Regions from separate parts of the Dactylosporangium cerinum genome, predicted to be linked through region 2. Evidence: riboswitches for the same ligand, from Rfam matches in the RefSeq annotation. Region 2 holds a riboswitch; the other holds the start of a gene.
The links. Region 2 has a riboswitch for S-adenosylmethionine ahead of ACFPIJ_RS05730 (aminotransferase class V-fold PLP-dependent enzyme). Riboswitches for the same ligand answer to the same signal wherever they lie in the genome.
Positions count from the first base shown of each region.

Region 1: it holds a riboswitch for S-adenosylmethionine, as region 2 does, so the genes downstream of both, ACFPIJ_RS31805 (NAD(P)/FAD-dependent oxidoreductase) here and ACFPIJ_RS05730 (aminotransferase class V-fold PLP-dependent enzyme) in region 2, are expected to answer to the same signal.

Region 1 is NZ_JBHSIU010000041.1:596,946-608,572, forward strand. It holds gene ACFPIJ_RS31790 (LLM class flavin-dependent oxidoreductase) at 1-564, opposite strand, end outside; gene ACFPIJ_RS64595 (GNAT family N-acetyltransferase) at 561-674, opposite strand; gene ACFPIJ_RS31795 (LLM class flavin-dependent oxidoreductase) at 671-1,858, opposite strand; gene solA (N-methyl-L-tryptophan oxidase) at 1,869-2,966, opposite strand; gene ACFPIJ_RS31805 (NAD(P)/FAD-dependent oxidoreductase) at 2,971-4,140, opposite strand; SAM riboswitch class IV at 4,249-4,360, opposite strand; gene ACFPIJ_RS31810 (enoyl-CoA hydratase/isomerase family protein) at 4,530-5,369, shown strand; gene ACFPIJ_RS31815 (serine hydrolase domain-containing protein) at 5,390-6,292, shown strand; gene ACFPIJ_RS31820 (VOC family protein) at 6,296-7,030, opposite strand; gene ACFPIJ_RS31825 (MMPL family transporter) at 7,134-9,227, shown strand; gene ACFPIJ_RS31830 (NtaA/DmoA family FMN-dependent monooxygenase) at 9,217-10,542, opposite strand; gene ACFPIJ_RS31835 (alpha/beta hydrolase fold domain-containing protein) at 10,539-11,420, opposite strand; gene ACFPIJ_RS31840 (MFS transporter) at 11,417-11,627, opposite strand, start outside.
Region 2 is NZ_JBHSIU010000009.1:130,124-141,750, reverse strand. It holds gene ACFPIJ_RS05775 (DUF47 domain-containing protein) at 1-199, opposite strand, end outside; gene ACFPIJ_RS05770 (PI-PLC domain-containing protein) at 313-1,272, opposite strand; gene sigJ (RNA polymerase sigma factor SigJ) at 1,345-2,304, shown strand; gene ACFPIJ_RS05760 (DUF402 domain-containing protein) at 2,287-2,781, opposite strand; gene ACFPIJ_RS05755 (ATP-dependent DNA helicase) at 2,912-4,897, shown strand; gene ACFPIJ_RS05750 (AI-2E family transporter) at 6,412-7,503, opposite strand; gene ACFPIJ_RS05745 (hypothetical protein) at 7,513-7,671, shown strand; gene ACFPIJ_RS05740 (GroES family chaperonin) at 7,798-8,127, shown strand; gene ACFPIJ_RS05735 (PrsW family intramembrane metalloprotease) at 8,177-9,700, opposite strand; SAM riboswitch class IV at 9,895-10,011, shown strand; gene ACFPIJ_RS05730 (aminotransferase class V-fold PLP-dependent enzyme) at 10,024-11,220, shown strand; gene ligD (non-homologous end-joining DNA ligase) at 11,241-11,627, opposite strand, start outside.

The DNA of each region.
Region 1 (11,627 bases), on a different contig from region 2:
GCCGTCCTCCCAGCTGTCCCACAGCCGGCGGACCACCTCGATGTAGTCGGCCGCCTCGTCGAACCGCTCGGCGATGAACTGCTCGACCTCCGGCGTGGCAAGGGTCTCGAAGCTCAACGCCGGAGGCGACGAGCGCCGGCCGAACAGCGCCGCCTCGCCGCCCAGCCCGCCGACGCGCACCTGCATGCCGGCCCGGCCGGTGCTGATGTAGTCGAGCGTGGCGATGTTCTTCGACGTGTGGAACGGCTCGGTGTGGGTCATGCTGACCGCCGGGATGATGCCGATGTGTGCGGAGCCCGGGGCGATGCGGGCCGCGATGAGGGCCGCGTCCAGCCGGCCGCGGACCTGGTCGGTGCGGCTGTCGGCGGCGAAGTGGTCCGCGGACTGGATGGTGAGCGAGTCGTCGATCGTCACGAAGTCCAGCAGGCCGCGCTGCGCCTCGGCGAGCAGGCCGGTCCAGTAGGCGGCGGTGAACAGGTCGTGCGGCCGCGCGGCGGGGCTGCGCCAGGCCGCCGGATGCCAGCCGGCGCCGTCCAGCGCGACCGCCAGGTGGAGATGGGTCACTGTGGGTTCCTTCCGGGGCTGCGCAGCGCCGAGAACAGCACGGCGCGGCGGATCTCGAAGCCGAGCGCTTGGTAGAGCCGGATGGCGGTGGTGTTGTCGCGTCCGGTCATGCCTGGCTCCAGTGGCCGCGGCGGATCCACTCCTGTGCCAGCAGCTCGTAGGAGCGGACCCGGTCGGCGTGCTCGTGGGTGATGGTGGTGACGGCCAGTTCGTGCGCGCCGGTGGCGTCCCGCAGCTGTTCGAGCTTGTCGGCGACCGTCTGCGGCGAGCCGACGAGCTGCGTGTCGATGCGGTCCTGGACGAGTTCGCGGTCCGCCGCGGTCCACTCGTGCGCGGCCGCCTCCTTCGGGGTGGGGAACGGGATCGCGCCCGAACCGCCGCGGATGCTGCGCACCCACAGGCCGTAGCCGGAGGCGAGCTCGGCGGCGTGCTCGTCGGTGTCGCCGACGACGACGTCCGCCGACACGGAGATGTACGGCGCGGCCAGGTCCTCGGACGGGCGGAACGCGGCCCGGTACGCGTCGACCGCGTCGATGACGGTGCTCGGGCTGTGGTGGTAGCTGGCGGCGAACCTGAGGCCCTTCTCGCCGGCGACGGTCGCGCTGGAGCCGCCGGACGCGCCGAGGATCCAGACCTGCACCGCGGCGCCCTCGCCGGGGTAGGTGTGCACCTCGACGCCGCCGGGCGACACGTACGTGCCGGCGAGGAAGGCGAGGATGTCGCTGACCTGTGTGTCGTAGTCGGGGGTGTACGCGCCGGGCTGCTGCAGCAGGTCCAGCAGCGTGGCGAACTTGGTCGCGGAGTTGGCCAGGAGCAGGCTGAAGTCGTACTGCTTGGGCAGCAGCAGCCCGTTGTCGGCGCGCTGCTCGACGGTGTGCGCCCCGCCGCCGCGGTTCGCCACGTACGCGGAGACGGCGGCCGTGTGCTGGTCGGCGGCCGGGGCGGGCTTCTGGCGCCCGATCGAGCGGCCGAGGCCGAGGTCCAGGCGGCCCGGGTACACGGCGTCGAGCAGGCCGAACTCCTCGACGGTGGCGAGGGCCTGGCGGTGCCCGAGCTGGACCCCGGCCGAGCCGAGCCGGATGGTGCTGGTGGCGCCGGCGACGAGCGCGATGGACACGGCCGGGGACACGCCGAGCACGCCGGGGTTCAGGTGGTGCTCGGCGAACCAGTACCGCTGGTAGCCGAGGCGTTCGGCCTGCCGCGCCAGGTCGATCGCGTTGCGGACGGCGTCGCCGGTGCCGGCGCCGCTGCTGCGTGGAATGAGGTCCAGGACGGCCAAGGGGGTTGTGCTCATGGAGTTCCTCTCATCGGTTGAACGCGAAGCGCGGGTCCGGGCGGGTGCCGTCCAGGGCGAGGTCGGCCAGGACCCGGCCGATCGCGGGCACGAACTTGAAGCCGTGGCCGGAGAAGCCGGTGGCCACGACGACCGGGCCGTGCCGGTCCAGCACGAAGATCGAATCGGGAGTGGTGGTGTACGTACAGCTGATCGGCGTGAACACGTCGGCGTCGACGCCCGGCAGCCACCTGCGGGTGTACTCGCGCAGGGCGGCCAGTTGCGCGGGTTCCGGGGTGAAGTCGCGGTGGTCCGGGTCGACCTCGGGGCCGACGCCGTGGAAGCCGACCTTGATGCCCTCCCCGGGCGTGGCGAGGCCGTAGATCCCGCCGTAGAAGTGATCCGGGTCGGCGAAGCGGTGGCCGAAGCTCGGCCAGCCGTCCTCCGGTACACGGGCGGCGAAGTGCGCCGGCTGCTCCTGGGTGACCCGCAGCGGCGGCAGCGGCGCCAGCCCGCCGACGAGCTTGGCGGCCCAGGCGTTGACCGCGGCCACGACCCGGCGGGCGCGGTAGCTGCCGCCGTCGGTGTGCACGAGGACCGTGTCGTCGCCGAGGACCTCGATCGCCGTCACCGGCGTCGAATGCCGCACCTCCGCGCCCTCCTTCGCCGCGGCGTCCTGGAGGGCGGCGACGGCATGGTCGGCGTGCAGCCGCCCGCTGTCGGGGTGGAACAGCGCGCGGGTGTCGAACCGGATGCCGGGCCACCGTTCGGCCGCCTCCGCCGGGGTGAGCCAGCTGTGCGGCACCCCGGCGGCGGCCAGCCCGTCGGCGAGGTCCTGCAGGAACGGGTGGTCGCCGTGGTCGACACCGCCGGTGACGGTCAGCAGCCGGGCGCCGGTCACGTCCTCGAGTTCCCGCCAGAGCCGCCGGGCCTCCCGGGCGAGTCCGATGTGGACTGGGTCGGGGTAGGACAGCCGGAAGATGCGGGACGCGCCGTGTGACGCGCCGTTGGTGTGGCCGGCTTCGTACTGCTCCAGCAGCGCCACCCGCATGCCCCGGCGGGCGAGCTGCCAGGCGGCGGCGGAGCCCATCGCCCCGCCACCGACCACCACGACGTCGAGCTGTGTCATCGCCTCAACCCAGGATTCGTGCGGCGCCGTAGCCGCTGGCCAACACCGAACCGGCGGCGAAGCGGCCGGGAGCGAACTGGGCGAGGCCGGGGTCGGCGTCGGCGATGAGCAGCCGGGCCACGTGGTCGCCCCAGACCGGGGCGAGCTTGAACCCGTGCCCGCTCGTCCCCGCGTCGACGTACACCCGGGAACTGACCTGCCCGGTGACGGGTTGCCAGTCGGGGCTGACGTCGTACAGCGACGCCCAGCCGCGCTCCCGCACGGCGCGGCCGCGGATCGGGGCCCGCAGCGCGGCGCGGACGGCGAGCCAGTCGAACTCGTCGTCGGTGATCGCGGTGGCGTAGTCGTCGGGGTCGGTTGCCGTGGTGGGTGCGAGGGGGCCGAGGAGGTAGTGCCCGGCGCCGGCGGGCCGGGAGTAGTAGCCGTGCTGGACGTCGATGAGGACGTACGGCACGGCCCGTGGCGCGTCGGCGGGCGCGTGGCCGAGCCCGGCGACGACGTGCCGTTCGGCGGTCAGCGGCAGCGTGACGCCGACCTGAGCCAGCAGCGGGACGGTCCACGGTCCCGCGGCCACCAGCAGCCGCTCCACCTCGTGCCGCGTGCCGTCTCCGGTGACGACCCGTACTGCGTGGGTGCCCTCGCTGATCTCCCGGACCGGGGCGTGTTCCAGCAGCACGGCGCCGTGCTCGACGGCGCGGGCCGCGTAGCCGAGCGCGGTGCGCCGCGGGTCGGCGTAGCCGGCCCGGTCCTCCCACACGCCGACCGCGGTCCCGTCGAGGTTCAGGTACGCGAACCGGTCCGCCAGGTCGTCCGGGCCCAGGACGGTGTGGCCGATCCCGGCGGCGGCGAGGCCGGCGGCGGTGGCGCGCACGCCCGTGACGTCGCCGGCGCCGTGCAGGTACAGCCCGCCGGTCTGCACGTAGCCGCTGTGGCCGCCGACGCGGGTGTCGAAGTCGGCGAGGATCTCGGTGCTGTCCCGGGCGACCCCGGCCAGGAACGGGTTGGTGTAGTAGGACCGCACGACGCCGCTGGCCTGCCCGGTGGGGCCGCCGACCCGCTCGCCGCGCTCGAACACGACCGTCGGCACGCCCCGGCGGGCCAGGTGGTAGGCGGCGCTGAGGCCGTGCACGCCGGCGCCGATGATGCCGATCTCGGCGCGCCTGCCGCCGTTCATCGCCGGCACCCGGGCGCTGGGTTGGGGATGCCGTGCATCAATCGCGCGGCGGGAAGGGGGTTGGCTGGGTCATGTGCTCTCCCTCGGCCGAGGCCCGGGGCGGTGCGGGCCGCATGCTTACCGCACGGTCGTTGTGCGGTCGTGTCGTCACCCGGGGCACCCCGTCGCGGTGGAGGGTTGCCGGCCAGCTAGCCGGGGCTGGACGCTGGCACTCGTAACACGGACGTTCACCGCCAGCCCAGTGGTCTGACATCAGCAACGATAAAGGTCCACAGCGCGAATGTCTACTAAACCCATAGGATTACCGTGCGTCCGAGATCACAGGGTCATGGACAAGCGGAGCAGTGCTCCGTAATATCGGAGCACTGCTCCGATTCGAGAGGTGCCCGATGACCAAGGAACTCCACGAGTGGCAGGCCCGCTCGGGCGGCTACGTGCCACGACCCAGCTTCGAGGCGTACGCGGAGAAGTACGCGGACTACTTCGTCATGCAACGCCGCGACGGGATCATCGAGCTGCGGATGCACACCGGCGGCGGGCCGGCCCAGTTCGGCTTCGCCACCCACAACGCCTGGGGCCAGGCCTGGCAGGAGATCGGCAACGACCCCGACAACGAGGTCCTCATCCTCACCGGCACCGGTGACCAGTGGCTCGCCGCCGGCGCCAGCCCCGCCCCCGACGAGGCGACCAGGGAGCTCATGCGGCAGCCGTTCCCGAAGGACTTCGCCTACGAGCACACGTACTACGACGCGACGAAGCTGCTGGAGAACTTCATCTTCGGCATCGACATCCCCACCATCGCGGCGATCAACGGCCCGAGCATCGCGCACACCGAGTTCGCGCTGCTGTGCGACATCACCCTCGCCGCCGAGACGGCGACCATCATCGACCCGCACCTGCCGACCGGCGTGGCCCCCGGTGACGGCCAGCAGCTGACGCTGCAGGAGCTCATCGGGACCAAGCGGGCCGCCTACCACCTGTACACCGGCGAACCGATCACCGCGCGGCTGGCGCTGGAACTCGGTCTGGTCAACGAGGTGCTGCCCGCCGAGCGGCTGCTGCCCCGCGCGTGGGAGCTCGCCGAGACCATCATGAAGAGCCCCCGAGCCGCCCGCCGGCTGACCCACGCGATCGTGCAGCGGCCCTGGAAACGCCGGCTGGTGCACGACCTCGGCTTCGGCGTCGCTCACGAGATGTTCGGCATCTCCGCCGACCGGCTCCTTGGGTAACCGGCTTGTACGATGCGCCGGTGGGCGACGAGCTGCTTGACGACTTCATCCGCGCCGACCGCGAGCGCGGCCTGGGGGTCTACGGGATCCACCTGCACCGCGAGGGCAGCCCGCCGGTCGAGCGGCGGGTCCGCTCCGACGACCGGGTCAACCTGTACTCGGTCGCCAAGACGTTCACCTCGGTCGCGCTCGGGCTCGCCGAGGCGGAGGGCCGGCTCACCCTGGAGGACCGGCTCCTGGACCACTTCCCCGAGCTGCGGTCCGTGGCCGCCGACGGGGTCGAGGCGGTGACGCTGCGGCAGTTGCTGACGATGTCCAGCGGCACCAGCCACGAGTGGTTCGCCGACCAGCGCGTCGACGCCGCCGACCTGCTCCACGAGATCGTCGCCACGCTGCTGGACGCCGCGCCCGGCACGCGGTTCGCGTACACGGACTCCGGGCCGTATGCGATCGGCCGGGTCATCGCCAGGGTCACCGGCGCCGACCTGCGCTCCTACCTCCTCCCCCGGCTGTTCGCACCGCTGGACCTGCACAACCCGGCCTGGCACGCGTGCCCGCTCGGGTTCCCGTTCGCGGCCAGCGACCTGTTCCTGCGCACCCACGAGCTGGCCCGCTTCGCCCAGCTGCTGCTGCAGGAGGGCGAGTGGGACGGCCGCCGGCTGCTCCCCGCCGACTACGTGCACCGGCTGACCGCCGACCCGGCCGACACCAGCGCCATCACCGAGGGCGAGCGGTTCACCCACGGCTACGGCCTGGGCGTCTGGCTCGACCGGTCCCCCATGTTCCGGATGGACGGCCGCTACGGTCAGTACGCCGTCATCTGCCCCCAGCTGCGCGCCGCCGTGACCGTGACCGCGCACTCCGAGCGCGAGGTCGAGCTGCTCGACGCGATCCACGAACTGGTCGTCGACCGCCTCGAATGAGCCTCAGGTGAGCCACGGCGCGAGGAGGGTCGGATCGGCGACGGCGGACCGGACCTGACCGCGCTCGTCCTCGGTCAGCGTGAGCCCGCCGAGCCTGGCGCCCCACTCCGCCACCCGGTCCGGCTCCTCGAAGGCGGTCGACAGCTCGATCAGCGCGGCCAGGGCGGTCGCCTGCTCCACCGGTGACGCGGTGTCGCCGTGCCGGCGCAGTCCCGAGTTCAGCGCCCGGAAGGCGGCCAGGTCGTCGTTCTTGAACTCGCGCAGGACCCGCGCGTTGTCCAGCACCCTGGCGAGTCCCGTGAGCCGTTTGGAGCCGCCGTACTCCACCTCAGCCGGCTCGCCACGCTGGATGAAGACAATCGAGTTGCCCGACGGGTCCATGACCGTGAAGCGGGAGGCGCCGGGACGGAACCGGGTGATCCGGGGCAGCCCCTTCGCCAGGACCTTGCCGTAGGCGCCGCGCATCGCCGCCGTGAACGCCGCGTGATAGGGCGCGACCGCGTCGACCATCACCAGGCAGCCGCCGGTCCACTCGCGCGCCGGGTCGACGTCGGGGGCTGCGCGGGAGTAGTGCAGCTCGAAGCCGCTGCGCCGGAACGCCAGGTACAGATACGGCTTCGTCTGCTCCCACGTGACGGCGAATCCGAGGGCGCGCCAGAAGGCCAGGGTCTCCTCCGGCGACGTGCACGGCAGCAGTGGCACCGTCGTTTCATTGGGTTCGATCTGCGACTCAGTCACGCTCTACAGTGTAGAGCGATATTTCGGCCGTTGCGGGACCGTCGATGTCGATGTTGGATGACGTCGGCAGCGGCCACGTCGGCGGCGGCCCGAGGAGGCTGCGGTGCTTGCATCGCTCGGCCGGTGGACCGCCAACCACCGGATGCTGGTCCTCGCCGGCTGGGTCGTGATCGCCCTCGCCGGCGCGGTGTTCGGAGGTTCCGTCTACGACCGGACGCAGTCGGTGGACAGCCTGCGGCCGGACGCGGAGTCCGCGGTGGCGCAGGCGCGCATCGACCGGCTCGCGCCGGAGGGCGAGCGCGTCGTGGCCGTGATCTCCGGGCGGGACTTCAACGCGACCGCGCTGGTCGACCAGGCCAGCCGGGTGATGTTCGAGATCCGGGCCATCCCGGGCGTCGCTGCCGTCACCGACGCGTACACCGCCGGCTCCGGCCAGGTCTCGCCGGACAACCAGAGCTCGCTCGTCACCGTCGAGCTGAAGCCCGGGCTGAGCGACGACGAGGCCCTGGCCGTCGCCGACCGGGTGACGGCCGTGCTGCGCCGCATCGACACCGGTGTTCCCGTCCTGGTCGGCGGGGAGGTCCTCGCCGAGCGCACCTTCGGCGAGCAGGCCGTCAAGGACGCCGCCATCGGTGAGACCGTCGCGCTGGTGGTGCTCTGCGTCGCTCTCGCCGTCGTCCTGGGCGGCCTGGTCGCCGGTAGCCTGCCCCTGGCCACGGCCCTCGCCACGGTCGCGGCGACGCTGCTGGCGCTGACCGGGCTCGCCGCGGCGGTGCCGGTGAGCGAGTACGCGGTCAACGTCGTCACCCTGCTCGGCCTCGGGCTCGCGGTCGACTACAGCCTGCTGATCCTGACCCGCTTCCGTGAGGAGCGGGCCGCGGACCGCAAGGCGGCGGTGCCGGAACTGCTCGCGCGGACCGTCGCGACCGCCGGCCGGGCCGTGCTCGTGTCCGGCCTCGCCGTCGGGGCGGCCCTCGCGGGGCTGTTCGCGTTCGCCGAACCGCTCCTCGCCGCGATGGCGCTGGGCGGCGCACTGGTCGTCTGCCTCGCCACGATCGCCGGCCTGACGCTGGTACCGGCGCTGATCGCCGTCGCCCACGCGCGCATCCCCGCCCCCCGGAAAAGCAAGAGCAAGACCAAGCGCACGAGCGGCGTGCTGGCGCGGCTGGCCGCGTTCGCGCAGCGCCGCCCGATGCTCGTGGCGCTCGGCGTCACCGCCGGCCTGGTCCTGCTGAGCCTGCCGCTGTTGCAGGTCACCCTGGCCAACTCCGACGCGCGGTCGTTGCCCACCGGCAGCGAGGAGCGCCTGGCATACGAGGCCGTCGAACGCGACTTCGCCAAATGGACCACGCAGCCGGTCACCGTGCTCATCGAGGCCGGCAAGGACGAGCCGCCGGTGCGTGCCGTCCTCGCCCGGGTGCGCGAGCTGACCGGCGAGGCCGAGCTCGACCTGCGCTCCGACCTGCCGGCCGGGGTCACCGTCGTGGACCTGCGCCCGGCCGGCCCCGCCGACGGCGAACCGGCCCAACGCCTCGTGCGGCAGCTGCGGGCCATGGACACCAGCGTTCCCGTCCTGGTCGCCGGGCCCGCCGCGGAGCTGATCGACGCGAGGGAGTCCGTGGCGTCGCGGCTGCCGATCGCGGTCGCCGTCATCGTCGTCGCGACCGCGATCCTGCTCTTCGCGTTGACCGGCTCGGTCGTGGTGCCGGTGAAGGCCCTGTGCATGAACGTCCTCACCCTGCTGGCCACGCTCGGCGTCCTCGTCGCGGTCTTCCAGTGGGGCTGGGGCTCGGCGCTGCTGGGCTTCGAACCGTGGGGCGCGTTGGACCTCACCACACCGCTGCTGCTGTTCGTGTTCATCTTCGGGCTGTCGATGGACTACGAGGTGTTCCTGCTGGCCCGGATCAAGGAGGAGTGGGACCGGCGCACCGGCGACGACCGGGCCGCGAACGACCGGGCCGTCCTCGCCGGCATCACCGCCACCGGCCCGGTCGTCACCACCGCGGCCCTGGCGATCGGCATCGTCTTCCTCGGCTTCGCCCTCGGCGACCTGATCGCGGTGAAGGAGATCGGCGTCGGCATGACCGTGGCCGTGCTGCTGGACGTCACCGTGGTGCGCGGCCTGCTGCTGCCCGCCGTCATGTCGCTGCTCGGCGCCGCGAACTGGTGGCGCCCGGGCCGCCGCGTCAGCAGTTGACCTGGGCGGCCTGGCCGAACCGCTCGCGGAGGGTCGTCTCGCGGTACTGCGTGCGGAACAGGCCTCGGCGTTGCAGCACCGGCACGACGTGGTCGACGAACGCGGGCAGCCCGTCGGCGATGACGTCGGGCATGAGCGTGAACCCGTCGGCGGCGCCAGCCTCGAACCATGCCTGCACGACGTCGGCGACCTGTTCGGGGGCGCCGGCGGCAACGAGGTGCCCGGAGCGCCAGAGCCGCCGCAGGATGTCGCGGACCGTGAGGCCCTGCCGGGCCAGCCGCAGCGCGCCGGCGTGCAGCACGGGCCCGCCCGGCTCGTCCGGCTGTTCCGGCAGCAGCCGCGGCGGCACGGGGTGGTCCAGCCGCAGCGTGTCCGGGTCGAGGTGCAGCTTGGCCGCCAGGCCGGGCAGGGCGTCGTCGCGCTGGGCCAGCTCATCGAGGGCCGCGAGCCGGTCGAGGGCCTCGCGTTCGGTGCCGCCGATCGACGTCAGCAGGCCCGGCAGCACCGTCACCGCGGCCGGGTCGCGGCCATGACGCTCGGCCCTGGCGCGGATGTCGGCCGCGTACGCCGCCGCGGCCGGGACGGTGACCGCGCCGGAGAAGACGGCGTCGGCGGTGCGGGCGGCGAGTTCCCGGCCGTCATCGGAGGCGCCGGCCTGCACGATCAGCGGATACCGCTGCGGCGACGGCGGCAGGGGCAGCGGCCCGCGGACCTGGAAGTGGGCGCCGGCGTGCCCGATCGGCCGGAGCAGCGCCGGGTCGGTGAACGTCCCCGACGCCACGTCCGCGACGAACGCGCCCGCCGGCAGGCCGCGCCACAGGGCGAGGACCACATCGACGAACTCGTTCGCCCGGGCGTACCGGTCGCCGCGCGGCGCGATGCCGGTGCCGCCGAAGTTGTCCGCGACGACGGGGACGAACGTCGTCACCGCGTTCCAGCCGGCCCGGCCGTGACTGATCAGGTCGAGGGTATGGAACCGCCGGGCGATGTTGAACGGCTCGTTGAACGTCGTGGACGCCGTGCCGATCAGCCCGATCCGCTCGGTGGCGCGGGCGATCGCGGTCAGCACCAGGGTCGGTTCGAGGTAGTACGCGCCCTGCGGGTCGTGGGTGATGTCGCCCCACCGGCCGGGCACGTCGGAGAGGAACACGGCGTCCAGCAGGCCGCGCTCGGCGACCTGGGCCGCCTCGACCCACCGGTCGACGTCGGCGAACGCGGCCGGGTCGGCGGCCGGCCACCGCCACGCGGCCGGGTGCACGCCGAGCCCGGCACCGACGAGGTGGACGTTGAGGTGGAGCTGCCGGGGTACGGTCACGCCGGTTCCTTCCCTGCGGACAGCGCCCGGGCGAGCGCGGCGGCCTGCGCGTCGAGGGACGCCCGGCCCGGCGCCGAGTCGGGGTCCTTGATGTCGAAGCCGTGGTAGGCGCCCGGGTAGAGGTGCAGTTCGGTGCGGACCCCGGCGGCCGCGAGCCGGGCCGCGAACTGCAGCGTCTCGTCGCGGTTGGGTTCGAGCTCGCCGACCACCAGGCAGGTCGGCGGCAGCCCGGTCAGGTCGGCGGCCCTTGCCGGTGCCGCCTGCGCCGGGATGTCCTCCAGCGCGCCGAGGTACGCCCGCCACGCGGCCTGGGATGCGGCCCGGTGCCAGGTGCGGAGGTCGGTGATCTGGTGGCTGGACGCGGTGTCGTGCCGGTCGTCGAGGACCGGCGCGTGCAGCAGCAACAACCGCGGCCGCAGCGGGTCGGCGCGGTCGCGCAGCCGCAGCGCCAGCCCGGCGGCGATGGCCGCGCCGGCGCTGCTGCCGATGAGCGCCGCGGCGTCGATGCCGGTGTCCCGCAGCCAGGTCCAGGCGGCGTCGCAGTCGTCGACGGCGGCCGGGAACGGGTGGGCCGGGGCCAGCCGGTACCCGACCGAGACGACGGTGGAGTGCGCCTGCTGGGCGTACCGGATGCACTGCGGATCGAACTGCTCCAGGGTGCCGGCGGTGAACCCGCCGCCGTGGACGAACAACGCCACCGGACCGTCGGGCGCCGCCCCGGCTGGACGGTATCGGCGCAGGACCGGGCCACCGGCCGGTGTCACCTCGTCGACGTCGCCGGACCACGGCCCGCGCCAGACCGGCCCCATACCGGCGACCGGATGCAGGAACCGTTGCCGCAGGTCCGGATCCACCAGGTCCGACAGGTCGCCGGTCACGCGGTCGCCTCCTGGTCCGAGAGCTCCGCGAGGTCCTCGGTCGCCTCCGGCGTCCGGCCGGACGGGGTGAACCACACCGCAGCGGCCACCAGCACCGCGAGCGCCGCCGCGAGCGCACCACCCAGGAAGGCCCGCGCCACCCCGCCGGCGATGCCGTCGGCACCGGCGGAGACGCTCAGCAGCACCGCCAGGCCGAGGGAACCACCG
Region 2 (11,627 bases):
AGTTGATCTTCTTGTACAGCTGGTGCGTGATGGCGTCGCTGTCGTGCTCGACCTCGACCAGGCGCTCGCTGACGGTCTGCACGTCGACGCCCGGCAGCGCCAGCTCGGAGAGCAGCTCCGTGCCGATCACCAGGTTCTTCGCCGCGCGGGTGAAGAACTCGTAGAACGAATCGTCGCTGGGACGCAGCCTCAAACGCACAGCCTGACCTCGAGACGTGAACGAAATCCGCGAGTAACCGGTTGGTCCTCGGCGGGAATGCTAGATCCCGTTGCCGAGCTGGGTAGAACCGCAGTCCACACCCCATGTGCAGTTCATGTGCCGTTCACCTGAAGTTCATCCGCAACCGCCATGCGGCCCGGCTCAGCTCGATGCTTACGCCCCTTATTTGTCGGTTTGCGGAGGAACCGGATCAGCGGGCCGCGATGCCGGCTCGCGATCAGGTCGACGCCCGCCGTGCGTAGCTCCTGCCAGAACGCCGTGCGCGCCGCTCGCGGGCCCTCGGGGACGTCGACGAACCGGACGCGCCGCCCACCGGCGTGCGCGGCGCCGATCAGGGCACGCAGGATGTGCCGCGCCTCGGCGGGGAACTCGGGCCACTCCTCCCGCGGGTCCCAGCCGAGCCTGGCCCCGAGCGCCTCGGTGACCAGCGGCGCGACGGTGACCGGCAGGCCACCCGGCTCGAGGTCGGCGAAGCGGCCCTCCAGGAACGCGAACCGCTCGTAGGCGCCGAGCAGGTCCGCGCGGGACCAGTACGGCCCGGTCAGCACCACCGTGATCGCGCCCGGCACGACCCGGCCGCCGAGGAACGTCGTCAGCAGCTCGGCGCGGGGGCGCAGCAGGAGGTCGAGGGCCTCGTACTCCGGCCTCGGACCCGGCGGCCACGCTCCCGCGGTGCCCGGGTCGGCGTGCACGAGCAACAGGAACGGCTCGGCGCGGCGTGGGTGGACCCGGCCGAGCGGGCTGGCGTCGACCAGGGCGGCGAGCGGCTCCAGCACCGCATCCTCGAACGCCGGCGCCGGCTCACCGGCGGGCATCAGGCAGTCCAGGCGCAGGACCGGCGGCCGGGTGTCGTGGTCGAGGCGGACGGCCACCTCGACCCCCGCGAAGCCGGGCCGGACCGCGGCGGCGACGGGGTCGGCCGGGCCGTCGACCGCGACGAGAAGGCCGTCGGCGAGGTACGGCCGGCCCCGCCGCGCCCGCGCCGCGGCCAGTGCACCCATCGCCGCGAGGGCCACCAGCCCGCTGGCGGCCGTGGCCAGACCATTGCTCATTCCCAAATGGTATGTAACGTACATATCGCCCGGGCGGGAAACGCCCTGCCTGGATGGGCTTGAATGGGTGGCGTGGACGACGGGTTCAGCGAGCGGTCCGGCCTGGACGACGCGTTCGGCGTGGACCGCGGGCAACTGTCCGGCGTGGACGACGCGTTCAGCGCGCACCGCGGGCAACTGTTCGGCGTGGCGTACCGGATGCTCGGCAGCCGTGCCGACGCGGAGGACGTGGTGCAGGACGCGTGGCTGCGCTACGCCGGGGCGGACACCTCCGACGTCGCCGACCTGCGGGCCTGGCTGATCACCGTCACCGGGCGGCTCTGCCTCGACCACCTGCGGGCCGCGAAGATCCGCCGGGAGGCGTACGTCGGGCCGTGGCTACCCGCCCCGCTGGTCGAGCGGCTCCCCGACCCGGCGCAGGTGGACCCGGGCGAGCGGGTGTCGTTCCGCGACAGCGTCAGCACCGCGCTGCTGCTCGTCCTGGACGCGCTGACCCCCGAGCAGCGGGTCGCCTTCGTGCTGCACGACGTCTTCGCCGTGCCGTTCGCGGAGGTCGCGGCGACCCTCGGCACCACGGTCGAGAACGCCCGCCAGCTGGCGTCCCGCGCCCGCCGGGCGGTCGCCGACGGGGAGCACCGGCACACCACCGACCGGGCCCGGCAGGAGCAGGTCCTCGCCGCCTTCACCGCGGCCGCGGCCGGTGGCGACCTCGACGCGTTGCTCAGGATCCTCGCCCCGGACGTGGTCGCCATCGGCGACGGCGGCGGTGTCGCGTCCGCGGCCCGGCACCCGATCGTCGGGGCCCTCGCGGTGGCGCGTTTCCTGCTCGGCCTCTACCGGCGGGCGTTGCGGCACGGGCACAGCGTGCAGCCCGCGCTCGTCAACGGCGACCTCGGCCTGGTCGTGCGCATGCCGGACACCGGCGAAACGGCGATCGCCAGCCTCGCGATCTCTCCCGCCGGACTCATCACCGGCATCTACAACCAGCTGAACCCGGCGAAGGTGCCACCACTGTCACTGGACGAGCTCTAGCCATTCGAGGTACTTCTGGCCGAACGGCTCGATCCGCTGCGTGACAGCGCCGAAGAGCCAGTCGGCGCTGGCCTGTGCCTCGGCGATGACGTCGGCCGGGTAGGAGTACTTCACCTGGTGCGCGGCGAACTCGTCCTCGTCGAGCAGCTCGATCGCGCCCGTCCGCCGCCGCCGCACGTCCAGATCCAGGTCGATCATCGTGACCTCGGTCTCATCGACCCAGTGCGGCACGGTCGTGATGTCGCAGTAGATCTCGGTGCGGTGCGGCGCGGCGTTGAAACACGCCGTCCACCACGCCTGCCGCGGGAAGAGCAGCACGTGCGGCGCCTCGACCGGGCCGGTGCGCCGCGGACCCCGGTGCACGACCGTGCCGCTGTCCGCGCCGACCCAGATGCCGTGGTCGTCCTCGCCGAGCAGCCTGGTCTCGTAGTTCCAGTGCAGCGATCCGTCGAACTTCCGGTAGACCACTTTTGGCATGCGCTCACAGTACTGATCGTGTTCCCGGTGGCGGGATTCTGTCGTACGGAGGCGGTAGCTTCTTGGCGTGACTGCCACACTTCCCACCTCGAAACTGCTGTCCGCCGCCGTCGGCGCGGTGCCCGGCGGCATGGAGCGCCCCGGCCAGCAGCAGATGGCCGACGCGATCGCCGACGCGGCGAAGCGGGAGGAGCACCTGCTCGTGCAGGCCGGCACCGGCACCGGCAAGTCACTGGCCTATCTGGTGCCGTCGCTGCTCGTCGACGGCCCCGTGGTCGTGTCCACGGCCACCCTTGCGCTGCAGTCCCAGCTCGTCGACCACGACCTGCCCAGGCTGGCCGACGCGGTCGAGCCGCTGCTGAAGCGCCGCCCGACCTTCGCCGTGCTCAAGGGCCGGCACCACTATGTCTGCCTGGCCCGCCTCGAAGGCACCTCCGTCGAGGAGCCCGACGACGCCCTCTTCGACGTCGGCGAGGCCAAGCCGACCCGCTGGCTCGGCGAGGCCGGCCGGCTCGGCAAGCACATCGAGCGCCTCCGCGACTGGGCGATGGAGACCGACACCGGCGACCGCGACGAGCTCGACCCGGGCGTCGACGACTCGGCGTGGAAGCTCGTCTCGATGCCCGCCCGCGAGTGCGTCGGCGCGGCCCGCTGCCCATATGGCGCGGAGTGCTTCGCCGAGGCGTCGCGGGCCCGCGCCCGTGAGGCCGACATCGTCGTCACCAACCACAGCCTCCTCGCCGTCGACATGCTCAGCGGCCGCATGATCATCCCGCCGCACAAGCTCCTCGTCGTCGACGAGGCCCACGAGCTCGCCGACCGGGTCAGCTCCGCGTCGCAGGCCGAGCTCACGCCCGAGCTGCTGGAGCGGGCCGCCCGCCGCTGCCGCCCCTATGTCGACGACGACGTCGCCGACCGTCTCATGGAGGCCGGCGACACCCTCACCGTCGCGCTCGCCGACGCCCCCGCCGGCCGGGTCACCGACGGCCTGCCCCCCGTCCTCGGCGAGGCCCTCACCCTGCTCGACGGCGGCGGCCGCAAGGCCATCGACGCCATCGGCGAGGTCAAGGCCGACGACGCCGACCCGGTCCGCAAGCAACAGGCCAAGACGATGGTCGGCGACCTCACCAAGATCGCCCAGCGGATCCTCTCCGGCTCCGAGCACGACGTCACCTGGATCGAGCGCGACGACCGCGGCCGCCGCGCGGTGGTCATCGCCCCCCTCTCCGTCGCCGGCACCCTCAACACCCACCTGTTCCACGAGCGCACCGTCGTCGCCACGTCGGCGACCCTGGCCCTCGGCGGCCAGTTCGACACCGTGGCCCGCTCCCTCGGCCTGCCCGTCACCACCCCGTCGCCCGCGCTCGCCACCGGCGCCTCACCGGCCGAGGCCGCCCGCGACGCGGTCCTGCGCGCATCAGCCGCCCGCGACGAGGCCGACCTCGCGTGGAGCTCCCTGGACGTCGGCTCCCCCTTCGACTATGCCAAGCAGGGCATCCTCTACGTCGCCGCGCACCTGCCCCGCCCACAGACCTCGGGCCTGTCCGACCCCGCAGCCAACGAGCTGGTCGAGCTCGTCCAGGCCCTGGGCGGCCGCACTCTCGGCCTCTTCTCCTCCCGCAAGGCCGCCGAACGCGCCGCCGAGGTCCTGCGCGCCCGCGCGCCCGGCATCACGATCCTCCTGCAGGGCGAGGAGTCCCTCCCCATCCTGGTCCGCAAGTTCCGCGAGGACCGCAACAGCTGCCTGCTCGGCGTCATGTCCCTCTGGCAGGGCGTCGACGTCCCCGGCGACGCCTGCCAGCTCGTCGTCATCGACCGCCTCCCGTTCCCCCGCCCCGACGAGCCCCTCGCCGCCGCCCGCTCCGCCGCCGTCGACTCCTCCGGCGGCTCAGGCTTCGCCGCGGTCAGCGTGCCGATCGCAGCGGTCCGCCTCGCCCAGGGCGTGGGCCGCCTGATCCGAGCCCGCACCGACAAGGGCGTCGTGGCCGTCCTGGACTCCCGCTTGGAAACCGCCCGCGGCTACGGCCCCTATCTACGAGCCTCACTCCCCCCGTTCTGGTACACGACCAAGCCCGACCTGGTCCGCGGTGCCCTGCGCCGCCTGGCCGACTCGTAACCGACCACCGGCGTCCCGAACGCTCCGACTGCCGGCCGCACACCACTCGGCCGCCGCCCTCTCGCGGTCCGTCAGCCCGGCGGCCGGTCGTCCGTCACCGCGTCGGCGCGTCGGCCGGCCGCTCCTCGCCGCGCGCGCCCGGCTACCCGTCGGCTGGCCGGTCGCCGCTGCGTCTGGCGCGGCCGACCAGCCCGCCGGTCAGTCGGCGCTGCGTTTGAGCGCGGCCGGTCGTTCGGCGCTGCGTATGGGCACGGCGGTCGATCGGCCGCACACCACTCGACCGCCGCCCTCTCGCGGTCCGTCAGCCCGGCGGCCGGTCGTCCGTCACCACGTCGGAGCTTCGGCCGGCCGCTCCTCGCCGCGCGCGCCCGGCTACCCGTCGGCTGGCCGGTCGCCGCTGCGTCTGACACGGCTGACCAGCCCGCCGGTCAGTCGGCGCTGCGTTTGAGCGCGGCCGGTCGTTCGGCGCTGCGTTTGGGCACGGCGGTCGATCGGTCGATCGGTCGGCGCCGCGTTTGGCGCGGCGGTCGATCGTTCGTCGCTGCGTTTGGCGCGGCGCCGGTCACCCGTAGCCACGCTGGCCCGTCGGCCGGTCATCTGGCCATCCGTCGCCATGTCGGTGCGGCGCCCTGTCATCCACCACCGCCCCAGCACAGCAATCCGTCCACCCAGCCATCCACCATCGCGTCGGTCCAGCGTCCGGTCACCCACACCACGGGCCACGTCCGCTCGGATGGTGTACGACCGGCCGGGCTGCGCCGTGCGCCCAATTCGGTGGGCGATCCTGGCCGCCGCGCTGATCCTTGTGGGGTTGGCGCCGCTGGTGGTGGCCGTCCCCGCGAGCCTGTGGCAGCTGACCCGTTGCGGGTGCTGCCACACCGTCGCTCGTCTTTCAAGTACTTCGATACATCACCCGAGTCAGGCGCGGGTGTCGCCCGCGCCTCCCGGACTGCGGGAAACCGCATCTACCTGGTTGATCGGTGGTGTTCCAGAGTCAGTTGACGCCCTCGACGGCGCTGGACCGGGCTTGGCATCACCTCGACACGGCACGGACCGGGACCGAGCTACACCACCGCACGGCCGAGAAGCGGCTGTGCGAAACCACCGAGCCCCGAGGACCGACACCCGGATCCACTCCAAGCGGATTGCCCTCACCAAGGACCGCAACCGGCAGCTGTCACAGGCTCTTGGGGGACGACCACCATCAACGGCACCGACCCCGGGCGATGACCGGCAACCGTGATCGAAGTCACGGCCAGGTCGGAGGCCATGCACCACACCAGTGGACGCGACCCCCACCACGCCTCGGTCCAGGCGGGTGGCCACTCTCCGCCGCCCCGGCACAGCGACCCGCCAGCCAGCCATCCACCACTGGGTCGGTCCAGCGCCCGGCCATGCACCACCGCGCCGGTCCAGGCGGGCGGCCATCCCTCACCATGTCGGCCAGCGGCCATCGCTCCTGCCACCCGATGCTTCCGCCGATTCAGCCGGTCGATGGTCAGCTGTGGACGGTGTCAGTCGGCGGAGATGATGACGGAGTCGGGTGGGGGTTCGTGGCGGTGTTGGACCAGGTGGCGGATGCCGGTGTTCAGGACCGCGACCAGCGGCACGGCCACCAGAGCGCCGATGATGCCGGCCAGGACCACGCCCGTTGAGATTGCCACGATCACGGCGAGCGGGTGCACGGAGACGGCGCGGCCCATGATCAGAGGCTGCAGGACGTGGCCTTCGAGTTGTTGGACGGCGATGACGCCGATGAGGACGACCAGGGCGCTGATCGGGCCCTCGTCGACGAGGGCGACCAGGACGGCCACGGCGCCGGAGACGGTGGCGCCGATGATGGGGACGAAGGCGGCCAGGAAGACCATGGTGGCCAGGGGGAACCAGAAGTCGACGTTGATGATGACCAGCAGCAGGCCGATGCCGAGGGCATCGATGAAGGCGACGAGCACGGTCGCGCGGACGTACGCCACCAGGGTGCGCCAGGCGGCCTCGCCGGCGCGGCGGACGGGGTCGCGGGCCGGGGTCGGCAGGACGCCGGTGAGGAAGAGCCAGATGCGGTGGCCGTCGCGCATGAAGAAGAACGTGACGAAGAGCACCAGGAGCAGCAGCGCGAAGAACTCGATGGTGGCGGTGGCGGTGGAGACGGCGCTGTCGGTGAGGCTGCCGCGGTTGTCGTTGAGCCAGTTCGTGGCGGCGTCGAAGGTGGCGTCGAGCTGGCTGCCGTTGAGGTGCAGGGGGCCGGTCGTGAGCCAGTCCTGGATCTGGTTGACGCCGTCGGAGGCCTTGTCGGCGAGGGCCGGGAAGCCGTCGACGAACTCGGTGATGACGAGGGTGAGGACACCCGCGACGGCGGCGAGGCCGGTGATGAGGACCAGGAACGCGGCCAGGGAGGGTGGCAGCTTCACCCGGCGGCGCAGGAAGCCCATCATGGGCGCGAGCAGGGCGGACAGCAGCAGCGCGATGCTCAACGGGATGAGGACGGTCCGGAGGCGACCGACCAGCCACAGCAGGACGGCGAGCGCGGCGACGAGGACCAGCAGGCGCCACGACCAGGCGGCCGTCAGGCGCAGGCCGCGCGGGATCTCGGCGTCGTCGCGGCTCATCGTCGAAGGATGACCGGGATCGAGGACCGGTGGCGGCTCCACCACGGGCACCTCTTCTTCGACCAGCGAGGAAGCCTCGCGTTCCAGGCGGGCCTTCTCGAGTCGTTCGTCGTATGCCCGCCGGAGGTTGGCGCGTACCTGATCGAACCGGCCCACGGAACCCCCTAGATGACGCGAGCGGAGCTTTCACCGTAGTCCGGGTCCCGCGGCGATCGCACGTACCCAGGCGGTAGCGTCGCAACCGTGACAGCCCAGCCAGCCGCCGGTTACCCGGCGGCCACCACTCCGCCCGCCGTGTCCGACGTGGACGGGGGCCTGCCGATCCGGTTGCTGCACGACCGGGTGCTCGTCCGGCTCGAAGGGGCCGAGGGCGAGCGCCGGCACGCGTCCGGCATCGTCATCCCGGCGACGGCGTCGGTGGGGCGGCGCCTGTCGTGGGCGACGGCCGTCGGGGTGGGGCCCAACGTGCGTTCGATCGTGTCCGGCGACCGGGTGCTGTTCGACCCGGAGGACCGCTCCGAGGTGGAGCTGCAGGGCCGCGACTACGTGCTGCTGCGCGAGCGTGACGTGCACGCCGTCGCGGCCCGGCGGGTCGAGCCCGACTCAACCGGTCTCTACCTGTAGGCACGAGACCGGTCAGGACACGAGACCGGTCAGGACACGAGACCGGCCGCTACCTGTAGGGGTACGGGTAGCCCGCGTACGTCGGGACAGGCGGCGGGGGTGGCGGCACGACCACCGGCACCGGCACGACCGGCGTCGGCGGGGCGTCGAGGACGCGGACCATCCCGTCGGGGAACGTGATGTGGTAGCGGCTGCCGTCCCACACCGCGAGCGGTGCCTGCGCATCGCGGCCGACGAAGACCTGGCGGTACGCGGCCAGCGAGGTGAGCAGGTGCCGCTCCTCGGCGAGGGCCTCCATCCGGCGGGACGGCGTGTTGTCCAGGCCGCGGTGCAGGCCGTCGCGGAGCAGGGCGAGCTTCGTCGCGTCGAACTGGAACGCCCGCATGGCCTTGGCGCCGGGGTCGCCGGCGACCCGGCGGGCCCACCGGCGGGCGGACAGCCGCCGGCCGAGGGTGCCCAGGGCGGCCACCTCCGGCGGGGAGAACCAGCCGGCCCGCGCGTACTCGGTCAGCATCCGTTCGGTGAGTTTGCCCTCGTTGGACCGCTGCCACAGGGCGAAGCCGACCATGCACAGGAAGATCGGCATCATGACGCCGAAGTACCCGTACAGCAGCACCCAGGGGTTTGCGGACGCGACGACCGACATGAGGTTCCACGAGCCGTGCAGCAGCATGGCGAGCAGCAGGCCGGCGATCGGGGCGAGCCACCGGACCGACTTCGTCGAGCTGCGGGACGCGATGCCGAGCCCGATGCCGGTCATCGAGGTGAACAGCGGGTGCGCGAAGCCGGTCATGAGGATGCGCACGACGAAGATGCCGACCAGGGCGACCGCGCCGCTCACCGGGCCGTCGGACTCGGCGTTGTCGGCGTAGCCCTTGATCCCCAGGTACAGGATGTTCTCGACCATCGCGAAGCCGGTCGCGGACATTCCGCAGTAGACGATGCCGTCGATCAGGCCGGAGAACGCCCGCGGCCGGCGCCAGAACAGCAGCACCGGCCCGAGCGCCTTCATGCTCTCCTCGATCAGGGGCGCCACCAGCACCGCGACGATCGACTCGGACAGCCCCAGCTTGTCGGCGAGCACCGCGCCGCTGGTGTTGACCACCAGCGCGACGGCCGTCGCCACGCAGGCGCCCCAGCCGAAGACGAAGACCAGATATCTGACGGGCTCCGGCTCGTACCGGTCCAGCCAGAGGAAACATGACACGAGCAGCGGCACCGGGATGATCGCGGCGCTGACGCCGATGACGAGGGCGGTCCAGCCGCCGCTGAACCCGAAGAACGCCAGCAACGCCACGCCACATGCCGCGATGCAGCTGCTGACGCCGATGAGGGTCCAGAGGCGGCGGCGGTCGGAGCGCTTGGCGGGCGGCGCGGCGGCCAGGGCGAGGGCCGCGGTGGGATAGCGCTGCTCGCCGGTGTTGGGCGCGGCATTCTCGGTCACGTTGGGCACGACATCCGAGGCGGCCGCGTTCCAGCCCGGCTGCCCGGACGGCACCCCCACCCCGGACGGCTGCCCGGACGGCGCCCCGGACCGGGGCGGGTCCGACGACTCGGGCTTACCGAACGTCACCTGATATCCGGGCTGGTAACCGGGCGAAACATCAGGCGACCCCGCCAGCGGCGCCGCCCATGGTGACCGCTGCGGAAACTCCCCGTCACCGGGCGGAGGCGCAGCGCGCTCGTCGTGCCGGCCGGGCTCCGATGGCGTCCCACTCGGCGGGAGTTCGGTCATGGACCAACCTTATCCGCGCTACGGTGGGCGCAGGTCATGAGTGCCAGCGCACAGCCCCGGCTTGCTGGCCGGCAACCCTCGCGTTCGCGGCGGGGTGCCCCGGGTGATGACACGGCTCGGCACGCGGTGTGCCCGGGCAAGCGCGAGCGGAGGGCTCTGCCATGTCCACGATCCTGTCCCCCGGTGACGTGAAGCTGCGCGACGGCCGCAGTGTCGACTTCGCCAATCTCGACGTCGCCGCGACCGCCCCGTGCCTGCGGGCCGTCGCCGACGCGGTCGCCGAGCTCCTGCCGTTCTACGGCAGCGTCCACCGCGGCGCCGGCGCGCTGTCGGAGCGGTGCACCCGCGAATACGAGCAGGCCAGGGAGACGGTCGCGGACTTCCTCGGCGCCCGGGACGGCGACACCGTCGTCTTCACCCGCAACACCACCGACGCGCTCAACCTCCTCGCCCGGGCACTGCCCGGGGACACGACGGTGCTCACCTTCGACGCGGAGCACCACGCCAACCTGCTGCCGTGGCGGCGCACGGTGCACCTCGACGCGCCCCGCTCGCCGCAGGAGGCCGTGGCGGCGCTGGAGCGGGCGCTCAGCCGGCAGCGCTGCGGCCTGGTGAGCGTGACCGCGGCGAGCAACGTGACCGGTGAGGTGTGGCCGGTGGCCGCCCTCGCCGAGGTGGCGCACCGCTTCGGCGCCCGGATCGCGGTCGACGCGGCGCAGCTCGCCCCGCACGCCCCGGTCGACCTGGCGGCGCTGGGCGCGGACTATGTCGCGTTCTCCGGGCACAAGGTGTACGCACCGTTCGGCGCCGGTGTCCTCGCCGGCCGCGCGGACTGGCTGGACGCCGCGGAGCCGTACCTGGCCGGCGGCGGGGCCAGCGCCAACGTGGGCAGCGACCTGGGCGTCAACTGGACGACCGGGCCGGCGAGGCACGAGGCCGGCACGCCCAACCTGCTCGGCGCGGTCGCGATCGCCACCGCCTGCCGGGCGCTCGCGGACGCCGATCACGCCCACGAGCGGGCCCTGGTCAAGCGGCTCCGGGACGGCCTGGCCGACCTGCCGCACGTCGAGGAGCTGCGCCTCTTCGACGCGGACGCGGAGCGGGTCGGGATCGTGTCGTTCGCGGTGCTCGGCGAGGAGCCCGGTGAGCTGGCCACCCGCCTCGGCCGGGACCACGGCATCGGGGTGCGGGCCGGGCTGTTCTGCGCGCACCCGCTGACTCGGCGGCTCCTCGCCGAGGCGACCGCCCGGCTCGACCCCGGGGCCACCGCGCCGGCCCACGCGGTGCGGGCCAGCTTCGGCCTGGGCACCACCGAGGAGCACATCGACCGCCTGCTCAGCGCCCTGCGACGCGCCTGAACACCACGGAAAGCTGAGCACTACGAAGAACCACGCCCCGCGACGCGGTCGAGCACCACGGAGGACGTGAGGTCGGCGACGGTCAACGTGCCCTCGCCGACCTCCTCCCAGGTCAGCGGCGCGGACACGGTCGGCAGCGCGCCCGCGCGCAGCGAGTAGGGCGCCACCGTCGTCTTGAACGCGTTGTTCTGGCTCCAGTCGATGAAGACCTTGCCGGGCCGCAGCTGCCGGGCCATCCGCGCCACGATCAGGTCGGGCCGGCGGCGGGCCAGCTCGCCGGCGACGTCCTTCACGTACGCGCTGATCTCGTCGGCCGTCTCGTCCCCGGGCAGCTCCGCCACCAGTTGCATGCCCTTGCGCCCGGAGGTCTTCGGCTGGAGGTCCAGCCCGTCGTCGGCGAGCCGGTC